Regions from separate parts of the Lysinibacillus sp. RS11 genome, predicted to be linked through region 3. Evidence: riboswitches for the same ligand, from Rfam matches in the RefSeq annotation. Region 3 holds a riboswitch; each other region holds the start of a gene.
The links. A riboswitch is a leader RNA that binds a small molecule or an ion and turns the genes downstream of it on or off. The one in region 3 is predicted to bind thiamine pyrophosphate.
Positions count from the first base shown of each region.

Region 1: it holds a riboswitch for thiamine pyrophosphate, as region 3 does, so the genes downstream of both, AB9L17_RS12695 (ABC transporter substrate-binding protein) here and thiC (phosphomethylpyrimidine synthase ThiC) in region 3, are expected to answer to the same signal.
Region 2: it holds a riboswitch for thiamine pyrophosphate, as region 3 does, so the genes downstream of both, thiW (energy coupling factor transporter S component ThiW) here and thiC (phosphomethylpyrimidine synthase ThiC) in region 3, are expected to answer to the same signal.
Region 4: it holds a riboswitch for thiamine pyrophosphate, as region 3 does, so the genes downstream of both, thiT (energy-coupled thiamine transporter ThiT) here and thiC (phosphomethylpyrimidine synthase ThiC) in region 3, are expected to answer to the same signal.

Region 1 covers NZ_CP168124.1:2,492,516-2,496,779, reverse strand. The annotation lists gene AB9L17_RS12705 (sigma factor regulator N-terminal domain-containing protein) at 181-1,092, opposite strand; gene AB9L17_RS12700 (RNA polymerase sigma factor) at 1,092-1,583, opposite strand; TPP riboswitch at 1,770-1,880, shown strand; gene AB9L17_RS12695 (ABC transporter substrate-binding protein) at 2,048-3,061, shown strand; gene AB9L17_RS12690 (thiamine-binding protein) at 3,063-3,353, shown strand; gene AB9L17_RS12685 (ABC transporter permease) at 3,353-4,123, shown strand; gene AB9L17_RS12680 (ABC transporter ATP-binding protein) at 4,101-4,264, shown strand, end outside.
Region 2 covers NZ_CP168124.1:948,746-953,009, forward strand. The annotation lists gene AB9L17_RS04600 (MarR family winged helix-turn-helix transcriptional regulator) at 1-198, shown strand, start outside; gene AB9L17_RS04605 (EVE domain-containing protein) at 214-675, shown strand; gene thiW (energy coupling factor transporter S component ThiW) at 746-1,246, opposite strand; TPP riboswitch at 1,630-1,737, opposite strand; gene AB9L17_RS04615 (MFS transporter) at 1,808-3,004, opposite strand; gene AB9L17_RS04620 (ABC transporter substrate-binding protein) at 3,516-4,264, opposite strand, start outside.
Region 3 covers NZ_CP168124.1:209,546-213,809, reverse strand. The annotation lists gene thiC (phosphomethylpyrimidine synthase ThiC) at 82-1,860, opposite strand; TPP riboswitch at 2,003-2,117, opposite strand; gene AB9L17_RS01145 (hypothetical protein) at 2,187-2,390, opposite strand; gene AB9L17_RS01140 (AEC family transporter) at 2,685-3,614, opposite strand; gene AB9L17_RS01135 (methyl-accepting chemotaxis protein) at 3,815-4,264, opposite strand, start outside.
Region 4 covers NZ_CP168124.1:4,176,739-4,181,002, reverse strand. The annotation lists gene AB9L17_RS21685 (helix-turn-helix domain-containing protein) at 1-1,728, opposite strand, end outside; gene AB9L17_RS21680 (hypothetical protein) at 1,852-1,974, opposite strand; gene AB9L17_RS21675 (DUF4870 domain-containing protein) at 2,028-2,360, opposite strand; TPP riboswitch at 2,483-2,590, shown strand; gene thiT (energy-coupled thiamine transporter ThiT) at 2,748-3,308, shown strand; gene map (type I methionyl aminopeptidase) at 3,590-4,264, shown strand, end outside.

The DNA of each region.
Region 1 (4,264 bases), 2.3 Mb from region 3:
GCATTATAAGACGCCAGATAAAAGAAAAAGATACTTTCCTCTTTCCGTAGTTCAATATCATCTTCTAAATGCTGAAAAAAACTTTAACGTTATCATACTATAACAGTAAAATTTTCACTCTAGATTTATTTTAGAATAATCTAGGGATCGATCAGACCTTTGATATCTGGTCATTTTACTTTATTTTTCTGGCTTAATATAAGGAACGATTGGTGCAGTGGCGCCTACTGAAGCACCACGGATAAAATCTTGATTCTCTAAGGCTTTAAAATTATTTGTTTTGCCAGTGAGCATGACCCCTAAAATTTTCACTTCTTCAAACCGTTTATCTTTATTTGAATTTAAAAACTCTTGGATGGTTTCGTCATTTTTATTCGCATCATATTCTTGAAGTGTATCAATAAAGTCATCGTAGGCCTCTTTCGGTGAATCGGCTGGATCAAAGCCATAAACCTCTAAACCAGCAGGTCCATTACTTTCATCCGTAATTCGGGAAGTCATATATAACCATACGATGTTTAAATTGCTAGGAATTTTCTCTTGTATTTCTTGTAATGTATAAGGTTTGTTGAAAGAAACGGCAACTTCTGCAACGTGATTCTCCAGTTGCGAAATTTCGCCGAGTTCGTTTGGTACATCGTTAAAGTATTTTTGAATGGATGGATGATAAAATGTCGCTGATTTAGTTTTTGTCTGTTTATCGTACTCATAGTACTCTGTATCAGACCAATAAAACCCTGGTACTAACTCGTTCGTATCAATATTGAGGCGAAGCCAACCGTATGAACTTGTAAGCGTGCTCCATGGAACGACATAACCATTAATATTCTTCGAACGGTTTGTGATAATGTTTCCACCAAACATGGAAGAATTACTCGTTACTTGAGAGTCGATTTGTATATTAGGTTCAGCAATAGCATTATGTAAAAAAAGCTGTTCGTGCAGTCTGTTAGAACTTTTTGCTGCAAAGTAGTTACCGGTTTTATAAAAGATAGGGCAGAGAAGTAGTACTACAATAATTGAAGTGATGATAATTTTTAATAATTGTTTTCGCTTAGCTTTTTTTAAAGCGACATTTAACGAAGTTTCCATTAATAGGTACCTCCTGTTTTTGAGTGAATGCATTTACGTGCGCGATATAATTTTTGCTTGACGCTATCTACTTGAATATCTAACAAAGTAGCAATTTCTTCATATGAAAAATCATAGTAATACTTTAAAAAGAATATTTCTTTATATTCTTTTTTTATGTCTTTTAATAAATAGAAAATTTCATCCTTATTTAGCAACGTATCAAAGTGATCATCGATGTGTTGGAGCTTTGAATATATTTCCTTGGTGATGTAAATGTTCTTATGCTCCTTTTTCCTTTTCAAGTCAATATACTGATTGAGTGCTACTCTAAAAAACCATGGACGCAGATTAGTCTCAGTTAGGTCATCCAATAGTGTGTAAACTTTGTAAAAGGTGTTTTGAATGATATCTTCTGCATCTTCTTTATTAGCTCCTTTCATTCGTAATAGTTTGAACACTTCCTCTCCTAAATGGATTAGATAGGAGGTCAGTTCATTTTCTTTTCTCATTGTTGGTCCTCCTTACACTTATACAACGAATGAGTACTCACAAATGTATACACTTATATATAAAGTTATTATAGAATAAAGGCTGTGTTTCACATTGCCTTCTGAAATGACATTACATTAAATATGAAATAGAGCCTTGTCTTTTAAAGATAGGTATGGTTATAATAATCACGAAAAGTTCATATGGAAAGAATGTAGGGGGGCTGGTAGTTGCCAGCTGAGATTGTGTCCGATAGACGCTGACCCTTTGAACCTGATTTGGCTCGTACCAGCGTAGGGAACATCTATTCAAAAAAAGAAAGTTTTTGATACTGATTGTAAAACGTCTGGGGGAATCCTAGGCGTTTTTTTATGTTTTTGTTATACGCGATAACCTTGGGTGCATACTGACTATGGATACGCTTTCTTATGGTTAAAACATTCGTTCATGAACACTTTCAAATTACTTTCTAGGAGGATTCAGCATGAAAAAATGGTTATTGATCCTAATGGCTGCGCTTTTAACACTTGTGGGCTGTAGCGAAAAAGAGGAGACAAAAGATACTAAGGATAAAAACGATGCGAATGCATTAAAAAAAGTATCGGTCGTGCTAGATTGGACACCGAACACAAATCACACGGGGTTATATGTAGCAGAGAAACTTGGTTACTTTAAGGAACAGGGCTTAGATGTTGAGATTTTATTACCTGGCGAAACGGGTGCTGATCAGCTAGTGGCGTCTGGTAAGGCACAGTTTGGTGTAAGCTATCAGGAAGGAATTACACAGGCACGTGTGCAGGGTGTACCTTTAGTATCAATTGCAGCGATTATTCAACATAATACTTCTGGCTTTGCGTCAATTGCATCTAAAGGGATTAAGTCACCTAAAGATTTTGAAGGGAAAACATATGGTGGTTGGGGTGCACCGGTTGAACAAGCTGTCCTGCAATCACTTATGCAAACAGAAAATGCGGATATTAATAAGCTAGATATTGTTAATGCAGGCGATTTAGATTTCTTCACAATGATGCAAAAGGATATTGATTTTGCGTGGATTTATTATGCATGGACAGGCATTGAAGCAGAACTTCGTGGTGAAAAGCTGAACATGCTTTATTTAACAGATTATAGCGATCAACTTGATTATTATACGCCTGTACTTGCTACGAATGAAAAAATGATTAAGGATGATCCAGATACGGTAAAAGCCTTTGTCGCTGCTACTACAAAGGGCTATGAATATGCGATAAGTCATCCAAGTGAGGCAGCTGATATTTTATTAGAAGCGGTACCTGACTTAGATAAAGAGCTTGTGCATAAAAGTCAGGAATGGCTAGCAGATAAATATCAAGACGATGCCGCTCAATGGGGTGAGCAAAAGCTGACTGTTTGGGAAAACTACGCAAAATGGATGGCTAGCAACAAGGTTTTAGAGGGCGAATTTAACGCAGAACAAGCATTTACAAACGACTTTTTACCGAAAAAGGAGACAAAATAGTATGGCGAATTCATTAGTAAGCGTACAAATTATCCCGAAAACTGAAAAATATGAAGATGTGATCCCTTATGTCGATGCGGCAATTGCTATTATTGACGCATCAGGAGTGAAATATGAAGTACACCCGCTCGAAACGACGATGGAGGGTGAGCTATCGTCGTTGCTACAAATCATTGAAAAAATGAATGTTAAAATGATTGAACTTGGTGCGATCAATGTTATTACACAAGTGAAAATTTTATATCAGCCATCAGGTATTACAATGGAGAAGTTAACGGAGAAATACCATTGATGAAGTCGGCAATAAAACAAGGAAGGACGATAATTTTTATCGCCTTCCTCTTATCTATATGGGAACTAATTGTCCGTTTTGCAGACGTTCCGCATTGGTTATTGCCAGCACCGAGTGCCATTTTGAAAGAAGGCTTTCAATCGTATGATACGTTCTTGCCGCATGTATTAGCAACTGTTCAATTAGCAATTCTAGGTCTTGCCATCGGGATATTGTGCGGGCTAACGGTTGCTGTGATATTACATCGTTTTACGTTTATTCGGGAGCTATTTTACCCTATTCTCATTATGTCGCAGAATGTTCCTGTGCTCGTCCTAGCACCGTTATTAATCATTTGGTTTGGGTTTGGTTTATTGCCAAAGCTTATTATTATTTGTCTCGTGTGCTTTTTCCCCATTGTGATCTCGGCAATGGATGGCTTCCGTCAAACCTCGCCAGAGCTGAAGTATTATTTTGAGATGATTGGTGCGACGAAAGCACAAACCTTTTGGAAGCTTGAATGGCCGTACGCGTATCCAGCGATTTTTTCAGGCATTAAGATTGCGGCGACCTATAGCGTTATGGGAGCTGTTATTGCCGAATGGCTAGGGGCGAAAAAGGGGATTGGTGTCTATATGACATTGGCACAGTCTTCATTTCGAACAGACCGCGTATTTGTTGCGATTTTTGCCATTGTTTTTTTAAGTTTACTATTATTTAGTGTTATTCGATTAATAGAAAAGCTTGTTGTGAAGGGGAGAGGATTACATGCTCAGCATTCAAAACATTGATAAATCATTTGATTCTCTTCAAGTTATTCGTAATTTATCGTTTGAAGTGAAGGATGGGGAATTTGTTGCGATTATTGGTCCGTCAGGGAGTGGGAAAAGCACACTCTTTCAACTAATGGGTGGTGTGTCTTCTATTGATAA
Region 2 (4,264 bases), 740 kb from region 3:
GTTTATAGAGAGAAAAATCAGGAAAATAGAAGAGAGAATCTAATATGCCTTACAGAACAGGGAGAAAATGTGGCAGAAGAATTATTGAAGATCCTTTCAATTGCTGAGAATGATGTTTTAGACGTACTTTCATTGGAAGAACAAGAGCAATTGAAACACATATTGAAAAAAGTATATGAAAATCGTTCGCCAAAATAAAAGGAGGTGGAAGCTATGTCACTATATCCTACGACTGAAAGAGAACCGAAATATTGGATTGGCGTGGTATCTCTTAATCATGTGCAAAAAGGGGTTGAGGGAGGATTCGGCCAGTTGTGTCATGGTAAAGAAAGACCTTTGAAACGAATGAAAAAAGGAGACTGGATTATATATTATTCTCCTAAAAACAGTTTAGATGGTAATGAACCTGTAAGAGCCTTTACCGCAATTGGAAGAATAAAAGACGAGCGAATATATGAGTTCCAAATGACAGAAAATTTTATTCCTTTTAGAAGAGATATAGACTTTTATAAAGATGCAAAGTCTGTACCGATAAAAAGGATCTTAGATTATTTAGAATTTGTAGAAGATAAATCGAAATATGGTTATAAATTCAGATTTGGTCATTTTGAAATAAGCAAAAAAGACTTTCTATTAATTGCTCATGAAATGGGATTGCCGTTGAAGTATGGATGAATTTAGTTGGATCAAAGCGTTACTTCTTAATGGCCATTAAGAAGTAACGTTTTTAAATTGTAACCAATCATTATTTAAGCAGGGTGTTAAGGTTAGTTACCAATACAGTCTTACGTAAATTGTTAGCAATGACAATGCCTAAGACAGCACCAATCGTACTGGATGTTAGAAAGGCTGGCATAAAAAATAATGCTGCCACGGATGTCCCCATTAATAAATGTGCATAGGGCACTGCAATGAGTGAGGCAATAATTCCTGTCCCGAATATTTCACCGACACCAGCTAGCCACATCTTGCCGCTATATTTATAGGCCAGAGATGCAAACAAAGCGCCAATGACACTACCAGGTATAGCTAATAATGAACCTGTGCCTGTTAAAATACGAATAATTGCTGTGACAAAGGCGACCATAACAGTAGGTACTGGTCCAAGAATGATAGCGCCAATAACATTAATGGCATGCTGTACAGGATAGGCACGCGCAATTCCCGTTGGTATTGAAACGAAGGTAGAACCTGCTACGGCAATTGCTACTAGTAGGGCCATGATTGTTAGTTTTCGAATTGACATAATTTACACTCCTTTGAAATATGAATTTAATCGTTAATACCGGTAAATTTGAAGTTCCGCCGGTAATGAAGAGAACTGCGCCGCTAAAACCGCGAGATGCGCCGGTAATCAAGAAAACTGCGCCGCTAAAACCATGAGATGCGCCGGTAACCAAGAGAACATCGCCGCTAAAACCATGAGATGCGCCGGTAACCAAGAGAACATCGCCGCTAAAACCATGAGATGCGCCGGTAATCAAGAAAAACTGCGCCGCTAAAACTATAAGTCCCACCGGTAACCTTGGATATAATGTTGCTAGATTGGCGAGCATTCTTAAGGTAAACTTACAAAAAAAGCCGCTTCCTAAAAAACAATAGGAAGCGGCCTTGCATTTACATATTAAAAAGCAAGTGTCGCCACTTCCCTCCGCTAGTGTGAACTAGATCAGGTTCAAAGGGTCCGTATTTGATAATATACGTCTCAGCCTTTTAAAGACTCCCCTAGTGGTAATAAAAAAATTTAATTTAATTCTATCTTATTACATAATAATGTAGCATACTACCAAAAATATTACTTTTCTGTCTATTTTGTATCAGGATGCAACAGGTGTGGTGCTTTTTTCATCGTCCAGATAAGGGCAAGGAAGAAGCAGGCCATTAAAATAATAGCTCCGAAAATATAAGGACTGTTCATATTCCAATCGAATAATATACCTGCTAATGCAGGACCAATCATATTACCGAGGCTCATATATGCATTGTTCAGACCAGCCGCAAAGCCTTGTTCCGTCTCAGCAAGCTTCGAAATCAATGTGTTGACAGCTGGGCGAATCAATGTCGTAGCTGTAGAGAAGACTGTCGCTACAACTAAAATAAGGGCAAAGCCAGACACAAATAAAATTAAGAAAATTGATATGGCTGCGATAAATAAATTGACTAACACTACTTTCATTTCGCCAAAGCGATTAAACAGTGGTGTAATAACAAACATTTGTACAACAACACCAAAAGCACCACCTACAACTAAGATAATAGCGATATCTGTAGGTGTGTAATTGAACTTTTCTGTAACAAATAACGATAATGTTGTTTGGAAGTTAGCAATTCCAAATGAAAATACCATCATAATAATTAGCATTACAAAGTAAGGCATATGTACTGAACGTACCATTTGCTTCCCAAGGTTATCTTGCTTCTGCATTTTTTGTGTTGTATTTGGCTTTTTAGAAGGTAATAAAAACAACGATAAAATTGATGCTAAAATAGCTGCAGTTCCAGCCGTATAGAATGGGAAATGTAAACTAACGTGAGATAAGAATCCGCCAATCCCTGGTCCGATCATAAAGCCTAGAGACATGGATGCCCCTAACATGCCCATTCCTTTACCACGTTCTTCATACGTTGTAACGTCTGCCACAAATGCCATGATAGGAGGTGCCACAAATGCGGAACCAAGGCCGCCTAAAAAGCGTGCCAAGAAGAGCATCCACACATCTGTAGAAAGCCCGAAACCAATTTGGGCAAGTCCTGTTACTATAAGACCGAAAATAATGAGATTTTTACGACCATATCGATCCGAAAGATTCCCAGCAATTGGAGAAAATACGAATTGAGCTAAGGCGAATGTTGCAATCAACATGCCAAGAATTTGTCCAGCGGCACCAAATAGTTTTAAATACTCAGGCATAACAGGAATAATAATTCCAATACTCCCCATTGCGATAAACATATTAAACATTAAAATATACAAAGCCGCCTTATTGGACTTCTGCTGGGTCATCGAATACCCCCTTCTTTAATCAAATATACTACAGTCTACCACAAGGCTTGTACCTTTGCTATTGACTAGAAGTCTGAAATAAGGGAATTGGCTACCGATCACCCTCGCTACTTTAGCCTTGGGAGGTATTTGTAGCTTCCTGAACGTTCACAGTCAACTGACTGCCAAGCTTTGAAGCAAACACTGATGGGGGAATAGCGAGTTTTTGGGCAAGACTGTTAGGCATATATTTTCATCTAAATTAGCAAAAAGCTGTTCTCAACGTTCGTAACGTGAGAACAGCTTTAACTTCTTTCAGCAGGAGTCGCCTACTTTTATAGGTGTTGGTATGAATACGAGGTTTAAGTTACTTTTCAGCGGGTGTCTAAACATCTGTACCTATCGCTACGCTTTCGTTACAGAAAACATTTGTAACTGCCGTTTCACTTTCGTTACAGAAAACATTTGCTGAAATAAGTTAAGCCTCCAGCCGATTCCTAACGCAATTATGCCGGGGCATAATTGATAGAGGTTATCGAATACTCATTTTAAATTCTAAAAACAGTTCATTGTATTTACCTAAATAATCAGGGCCTAAGTTTTTATAAACTTCTAATGTTTTACGTTGTTCTTCAGAAGGATAGAAACGCTCATCAGATACAACTTCCGGATCCATTAATTTCATTGCTGCAATATTTGGAGTAGAGTAGCCTACGAAATCAGCATTTTTAGCGCCTGTTTCGGCTTTCAGCATAAAGTTAATGAAGGCATGTGCACCATCAATATTTTTTGAAGTTTTCGGAATGACCATATTATCAAACCATAAGTTCGAACCTTCCTTTGGTACAGCAAAGTCTAGCTCTTCATTTTCTGACAACATGTCGGCTGCTTGCCCAGACCAAGTGAGTGCCACAGCTGCTTCATTATTAATCATTAGCGGAGTAATTTCATCCCCGATAATGGCTTTGACATTTGGTGCTAACGTAATGAGTTTATCAGTAGCTTCACGTAGCTCATGGTCATTTAAAGTATTAAGTGAATAACCAAGATTGTTTAAGCCCATACCGATTACCTCACGTGCGCCGTCTACTAAAAAGACTTTACGTTTTAACGAAGGGTCCCATAAGTCATCCCAAGATGAGAAGTCCAGATTGCCAACAAGCTTAGGATTATAGACAACGCCAACTGTGCCCCAGAAATATGGTACGGAATATGTGTTATCTTCATCAAATGGTAAGTCTAAAAAATAAGGATCGATATTTTTTATATTCGGGATTTTTG
Region 3 (4,264 bases):
ACTTCACATGGAGTTTTTTTACGTTTTAATGATTAAGAAAAGCTTGTGCCTAAAAAATAGACACAAGCCTTACGCTTTGCATTATTGATAAATCTGACTGCCCGCCTTTTTAAATTCCTCTGCCTTTTCCTGCATACCTTTATGAATAGCTTCCGTAGTATTCATATCTTTATCCTTTGCATAATTACGAATATCCTGCGAGATTCTCATACTACAAAACTTAGGTCCACACATCGAACAGAAGTGCGCTGTTTTCGCCCCTTCTGCAGGTAATGTTTCATCATGATATTCTACCGCTCGCTCTGGATCTAGCGCTAAGTTGAATTGATCGCGCCAGCGGAATTCGAAGCGTGCTTTAGATAATGCATCGTCACGCTGCTGTGCTCCCGGATGCCCTTTCGCTAAATCAGCTGCGTGTGCAGCAATTTTATACGTAATAACCCCTACTCGAACATCCTCCCGATTTGGTAATCCTAAATGTTCTTTAGGTGTTACATAGCACAGCATTGCCGTACCAAACCAGCCTATCATTGCAGCACCAATAGCTGATGTAATATGGTCATAGCCAGGAGCGATATCTGTTGTCAACGGCCCTAAAGTATAGAAAGGAGCTTCCTTACACACCTCTAACTGCTTGTCCATGTTTTCTTTAATAAGATGCATTGGTACATGCCCTGGTCCTTCTACCATCACCTGTACATCATGCTTCCAGGCAATTTGCGTTAATTCCCCTAGCGTTTCTAGCTCCGCAAACTGCGCCTCATCATTAGCATCTGCGATAGAACCTGGACGTAAACCGTCACCTAAGGAGAAGGCAACATCATATGTTTTCATAATTTCGCAGATTTCTTCAAAATGCGTATATAAGAAGCTCTCTTGGTGATGATATAAACACCATTGTGCCATAATCGAACCGCCACGGGACACTATACCCGTTACACGATTCGCCGTTAATGGTACATAGCGCAGCAATACCCCTGCGTGAATTGTGAAATAATCAACACCTTGCTCAGCCTGCTCAATCAACGTATCACGATACACTTCCCACGTTAAATCCTCTGCCACACCATTTACTTTTTCTAGCGCTTGATAAATCGGTACTGTCCCTACTGGCACTGCGGCATTACGGATAATCCATTCACGCGTCGTATGAATATGCTTACCAGTCGATAAATCCATAATGTTATCAGCGCCCCAACGGGTAGCCCACGTCATTTTTTCTACCTCTTCCGCAATAGAGGATGACACCGCTGAATTTCCAATATTGGCGTTAATTTTTACATGAAAATTACGTCCAATAATCATTGGCTCGGCCTCAGGGTGGTTAATATTAGAAGGTAAAATAGCTCGACCCGCCGCAATCTCTGAGCGCACAAATTCAGGATCTATGTTTTCGCGAATCGCTACAAACTCCATTTCTGGTGTAATAATTCCTTTTCGCGCATAGTGAAGCTGAGTTATATTTCCACCTTTCTTAGCACGTAGAGGTTTTCTAGATAAATCCGGAAAAACATTTTCTTGAATACGAGGATCATCCGCATTACGGAAACCGTTATCCTCTGGCTTGATTGTACGACCTTCGTATTCCTCGACGTCACCTCGTTCTCTGATCCATGCACTACGTAAAGTTGGCAATCCTTTCGTAATATCTACCTTATATGCAGGATCCGTATACGGACCACTCGTATCATAGACACGAACTGGCGCATTTTCCTCTTCACCGAAGCTACCTGTCGTTGGACTTAAAGCAATCTCACGCATTGGCACTAAAATATCTGGTCGTGATCCTTCCACATACACTTTTTTGCTTCCATCAAAATTTGACATAATCGTAATATTCTTTTCGCTAACTGTTGTCATGAACTATTTCGCTCCCGTTTTTACGTATTTTTATACAAGGACCAAATCTAGCTCACCCCTCAAAAAAACAAAAGCCGAATCCAAAATTTTTTTTGGATCCGGCTAAGAATGTAAAGGTATAGTTATCGCAAAGAGCTTATATTGCAATAAAGGTTAACTTTCCCACGCTGGTATGAGCCAGATCAGGTCCAAAGGGTCAAGAAACCTCTATGCGTTTCCCTCTCAGCCCGACTCATCAGACTCCCCTAGTTAATGCTATTAAGTTTGATGCTAGTGTAGCAGATATTGCTAAGAGATGGAAGCTTCATTTGATAATTTTTGGCTTATTACCCAAACGTGAGGTTGATTTCCGTTCCGACTGGGCGCTTTGTAGCTGTCGCTTTGCTTTCGCTACAGAAAACATTTGTTGCTGACGCTTCGCTTTCGCACAGATAAAACATTTGCCGCTGACGCTTCGCTTTCGCGCAGAGCAGAGCTTCCTGGGGGGCGTCCGATGAGCCGCTTCGCTTCGCTACAGGGTCTCGGGCCAATAGATGTTTTTTGCGCGAAAGCGTAGTGCTAACGTAGCGGCAGCAGAGGGGTTTGTTTGTGCGAAAGCGCAGCGACAGCAGCAGCACCGATGTTGGTCACGAAGGCATTATCACAGGACGTGATGTTTTTAGCCTTCGTTCCTCTATTGCTAATCCCCAAGGAGTCGCCCAGTCTCCACTCCAATCAACTATATATACGGCGTACGTTTTAACAAAATATTTTTATAAATCGGTAGTAAAGCCTCACACTCCAGAACGGCTGTCACTCTATCTTAGTCCGAAAACAACTAGCCGTTAGGTAAACAACAGTTCCGCTACATAAATCACAATTGTCACGGTAATACAGCTTACAATCGTTGAGAATAAAACAGTTTGTGCGGCAGTTGCCGATTCCACATCGTATTCTAATGCTAGACTAGAGCTATTACGTGATGTCGGGAAAGAACTAGCTATAAAAAGAGATTGTGCCACGACACCGTCTAAGCCAAGTGTAAAAATAATAAGTAAAGCTACAGCTGGCCCTATGATTAGTCGTGTAAAACAACTAATAAATACCGTCTTATTGAACATCGATTTGATTTCAAGCTGTGATAGCTGTGCCCCTAACGTTATTAACGCTACAGCGATAAAGCCATCTGCCACATGGTCTATCGGAATTTTTATAAACTGTGGAATAGTGATATCAAAATAGTTCATCGCTACACCAATAATAAGGGCATGAATAATAGGCATTTTGAGGAAATCTTTCACAATAGACATGCCTGATTTTGTTGAAGAAATTAAATTGTACAAGCCGTATGTATAAGTCGTCATATTTTGAAAGATTACGAGAATGACCTGAATCGCTACTCCAATCGGCTGCGTCACAAAAATCATTTGTGCAACTGGAATACCATAGTTGCCCGAATTAATAAGGACTACACTATTTTTAAACACTGCAGCCTCTGTTTTTACTAAACCAAGTCCCTTTGCTATAAAGTGACTAAGCACCATTTGGCTGCCGATAAAGAGTACAATAAATAATGCAACTTCTACAAGAACTGGCAGCTCTATACGCGTTTCGTATAAATTCACAAAAACAGCTGCTGGCATAAAGCAATATGTAATAAGCTGAGATAATGCCTTTAAATTAAAGTGAAATTTCTTTTGTAAAACTGCGCCAAGTACTAGAAGCACCAAAATAGGAGCGACAATCTGGAAGAAAATCATACCGAGATACATCATAGTGATGTCCCCCTTTCCTTTCCTATAGTAGTGCTGTTTTTTCGCTCGGTCAATGCACCTCAATGTTATCTCATCATTCATGAAAGGTATTTTCTTCTGAAATGTACAATACTAATCCAGTGTTTTTTATCGGGAAAAATGCAAAAAAGAAAGACTGCCTCCGAAATCAGGCAGTCCTTCTTAAAATTCATCCTTTAACATTAAGCAAGCTTAAATCGATTAACGACCGCTTGTAATTCATTGGAAATCTCTTTCATATTATTAATGGAATCTGCAACCTTTTGTAGCTCTGCTTGCTGATCAATAGCAGACGCACTTACCTGTTCCGCAGATGCAGCAGTCTCCTCTGAAATAGCTGAAATACTTTGGATTGCCATAATCGCTTGATTTTTATGCTCTAACATATGAGAAAGCTGAGTCATTAATTCATTAATTGAAGTTGCGATAGAACTAGAAAGCTCACTATTATCTTTAAACGCAAGCTCCGTACCTTGTACTGATTCATTTTGAGCTTCTATTAAGCCCGCGTTTGAAGCAATGACAGCAACTGTTTGCTGAGAATTTACAAGAATACTATCTACTGTTCGCTTTATGACCTCTGTTTCATTTTTTGATTGCTCTGCTAGCTTTCGCACTTCCTCGGCAACAAC
Region 4 (4,264 bases), 900 kb from region 3:
ATTTAATTCAAACATAGTTTTCCCGTTTTGTTCATCAATTTCTATCAATGAAAAAATTGTCTGAAGTCTATATTTGATGGTGTTTAGGTGTACAAAGCATGCCTCGGCTGTTTGTTTGCGATTCTGATTATTCTCGAAAAATACCTTTAATGTATATAACAAATCAGTTTTATGCTGTTTGTCATATTTGATAATGGGTCCAAGTTTCATCTCTACATATTCTGCCATTTCCTGTGGGTCGGTATTTAAGAAAAGGGTGTAAGGTCCAAGCTTATCGTAGGATAAAATGAACGGTGCTTGTTCGAGTGTTTGTAAATAGTCTATGCACTTTTTTGAGTCCCGGTAAGAACTGGAGATATTTTCAATTGTGTCGAAGTGTCTCCCAAGGCCAACCATAAACGAAAGTGAATGGTACTTTTTAGAATCCTGATCGAGGAGCTTGAAAAAATGTTGAATGCTTTCTTTAAATTGTTCAACTGGTTCTCTTAGATTGTTCATAAATAAAAAATGGTAGTGCGAATCATGTTCTGAGATGAAAACTGGTAAGGAAAATAAACGTGTTAAACGATAGAGTAGCTTACTAAATTGTTGCTGCTTTTTTTTAGTTTGAGCAACACCATACTTACTTCCTTCAAGCTGTAGAGTAGCACATAAATAATGGGTAGCTTGTTGGGCCTCTTGGCGTTTATAAAAGGCATTAAAATTCAAGTTTAGTAGCTGTTGTAACAAATAACCATCATATTTAAAAGAAATTTCAAGCTCTTTTTCCTCCTCTGCTAATTGTAAGGCGAAAAGAGCGCTTGCCTGTTCTACTGCGAATAAATCTAGAGGATCCATCTGTAAATGGTGATCCATAACAATCAACAGTATTCCTATAACACCCCGCTCTATATGGATGGGAAACAAATAGCTTACATACATTTCATGGTTGATTGGTATATGTACTTGATGTCGCACGCACTGCTGAACAACTGTATGAAGATGCTCTGATTCTTGCTCTTTTAAAATTTCGGTTGCAAGCTTTGCTGTTGAAGAAGATGCGACAAGTAAATCGTAAAAATCAGTGATAATAGCTACAGACTGTCCTAGTAAGGAAGCGAGTGTATCAATCATTTCGTTTAGTCGACCTCGTGTTAAAGAGACACGTGTTAAAGCATTATAAATACGTTTAGAACGCTCATTTTGAGTAAATAATTTTGCGTTTTCGATGGCAATCGAGGACTGATTTGCAAATGCTTGTAGCATTGTTAAATCACTATTTTCAAACTGTGTATCTCCTGAAAAGTTAACAATCGTTAACACGCCTATACATGAATTACTTTTATCAAGAAGCGGAGCACAAACAGCACTTTTCGGGTAAGTAAAATCACCGACTGCTTTTGTATAGTTTTCTTCATACTGTGGAAATAAATCGGCCATGTTTTCAGTTACATCATCGCTAGAGTGGAATCTAAATGCCTTCTTTTGAGAGAACACTTTTCCAGTCATCCCTTCATTTGAGGCAAGGTGAATTTTCTTCAAGTAAGCTAGATCATAACCAATAGCATGCTTAGCAATTAGACGATTTGTTTCTGTATTTAACATAAACAGCACACCTGCATCAGCACCTTTAATCACATGGAGTACTTCACTAATAAGTTTTTCTAACACTTGGTCTATATCGAGTGTTGAGGTTAGGACCTGCGCAGCGTTAACCAAGCTCATTAATTGTTTTTCGGTATTTATCATAAACAGCTCCTCATGTGTATTGCTAAATTTTATTTTACAGTGCCATATAGAAGATAGCGAACTGTTAATTAGCGAAAAATAAAGAATCTGCTGAAAAAAGTAAGCAGATTCTTGTTATTAACCCTATTTATAGATGTTTTTGGAGTGATTAGTCGTTGCTTTCTTTGTAGCGATTACTTTTTTTACAATCGGGATCACGATAGGTGCTAATTTTACGGCGGTTTTAACAACTTTAGATACTTTCATAAAAATCCAGCTCCTTTGACTATTAGTACTACTGTTCAATGCCGTAATGAAACTTATCGGATAACGCGAACGGCTTGAACAATATTCCAAATGACGATTCCTAGAGTGATGAGTAAGTAAATTGCCATTGAAGCAAACCAGATGATAAGAAACGTAGTGCTGTCTGAGTTCGAGTCAAAATTGTTCAATGATAAGGTTGAGAAAATAAAGACGGCAAAGAAGATAATTCCAAACACGAATGGAATTAAATGTGATATAAGTGCTCGGATAGAGTTTTTCTTTACGTAGTCATCTTTTGAAACAAAGTACACTACTAATGGCACAATAACAGGTGCGAAAAAAATACTGAGATAACTAAAGGCAGATAAAGTTTTTTGGTTCTCCATAGTTGTACCTCCTTTTTTTATATTTACGCATGAAAAGCGGGAAAGTTTCAAAAAAAAGTTGGGAGAGGTTGTAATCATCACCATGTTTTCGTACAATGAGGTTGTTCAAATAATTTAGATGTAACGACCACAAGGGGAGCTGATGATGTCAGCTGAGACTGGGCACGTAATGCCTTGACTCTTTGAACCTGTAAGTTAACGCTTGCGTAGGGATGTGGATAGAAACTGACACTTTTACGATGTGAGGCTCTGTCCTGGCATCGTTTTTCTTTATACAGCCGAAAGCGTGCCGAATGAAGATGAAAGCATTTGATGTCAGATAGGGACATATCAGCGCATTTCTATTCCTTCTCTTGTATCCTACATCGGAACAAAGGAGAGAATAATATGGACAATAAACGATTATTAATGCTTGTGGAAATTGCGATATTCGCAGCGATTGGCCTTGTGCTCGATCAAGTTTCCTTTAAAGTATGGGCACAAGGTGGTTCTGTTAGCCTTGTGATGGTGCCAATTATTTTAATAGCATTCCGTTGGGGCCTTATTCCAGGGCTAACAACGGGCTTACTAATTGGTGTTATGCAGACAATGTTTGGTGCTACAATTGTACATTGGCTTCAAGGATTACTCGATTATGGTGTTGCCTTCACAGTAGTTGGTTTAGCAGCGGTTGTTCGCCAACCAGTGCTAGAAGCTGCCAAAAATTTAAACAAAACAAAAATGGCGCTTTATATTATTTTAGGAACTGTATTCGCAGGGTTTTTACGTTATGCTGCACATACAACTGCTGGCGCTGTATTTTTCTCAGAGTATGCTGGCGATCAAAATGCATGGATCTATTCAATCATCTATAATGGTACATATATGCTGCCAGCAACGATTTTAACAGCAATTGTCGGAGTCCTGTTATTTACAGCAGCTCCTCAATTAATGCAACGAAAATCATAATTATTATGCCCTTCACATGAGTGGAGGGTTTTTTTAGCCAGTTAGGGATGACATTTGTTGAAAAGTATACAATGTATATAAGTTGATCTTCGTTCCGACTGTACGCCCCTAGGAAAGCGCCCAGTCGGAATGGAAATCAACCACACGTTAAGATGATGAGCCTGTTTTTTAGCACTTTACAATTTATAATGGCATATAATAATTAAAGCGTTTAGCGTTTTTTGTATAAAAAGTTATGTTATATTAATGAATAGATATTAGATGAAAGGGACGTTAAAAAAATGATCGTAAAAACGCAAGAAGAGATTGAAGCCTTTAAAAAAATCGGCCGTATTTGTGCTGAAATTCGTGAAGCAATGAAGGCAGCTACAAAACCAGGAGTAACAACACTTGAACTAGATGAAATTGCAGGCCGTATGTTTGCTGAGGCAGGAGCAATTTCTGGACCTAAAGGGGAATATGATTTCCCAGGATACACATGTATTAGTGTGAATGAGGAAGTGGCACATGGTATTCCAGGTAAACGTGTGATTGAAGAGGGAGATATCGTAAACATTGATGTATCTGGTTCATTAAATGGCTACTTTGCAGATACGGGCATTTCATTTGTAGTTGGTAAAGGCTATGAAGATAAAGAAAAACTGTGTCGTATAGCTAAAAGTGCTTTTGATCGTGCGATGACAAAAGTAAAAGCTGGCTCAAAATTAAACCAAATCGGAAAAGCTGTTGAACGTGAAGCATATGCCAATGATTTAACAGTGATTATGAACCTAACAGGTCATGGTTTAGGTCGTTCGTTACACGATGAGCCAAATCATATTTTAAACTATTATGATGCATGGGATTCTACAATTATGAAAGAGGGTATGGTACTTGCAGTCGAGCCCTTCATCTCAGCTAAAGCGGAGCATATTGTCGAAGCTGGTGATGGCTGGACATTCGTTACGCCAGACAAA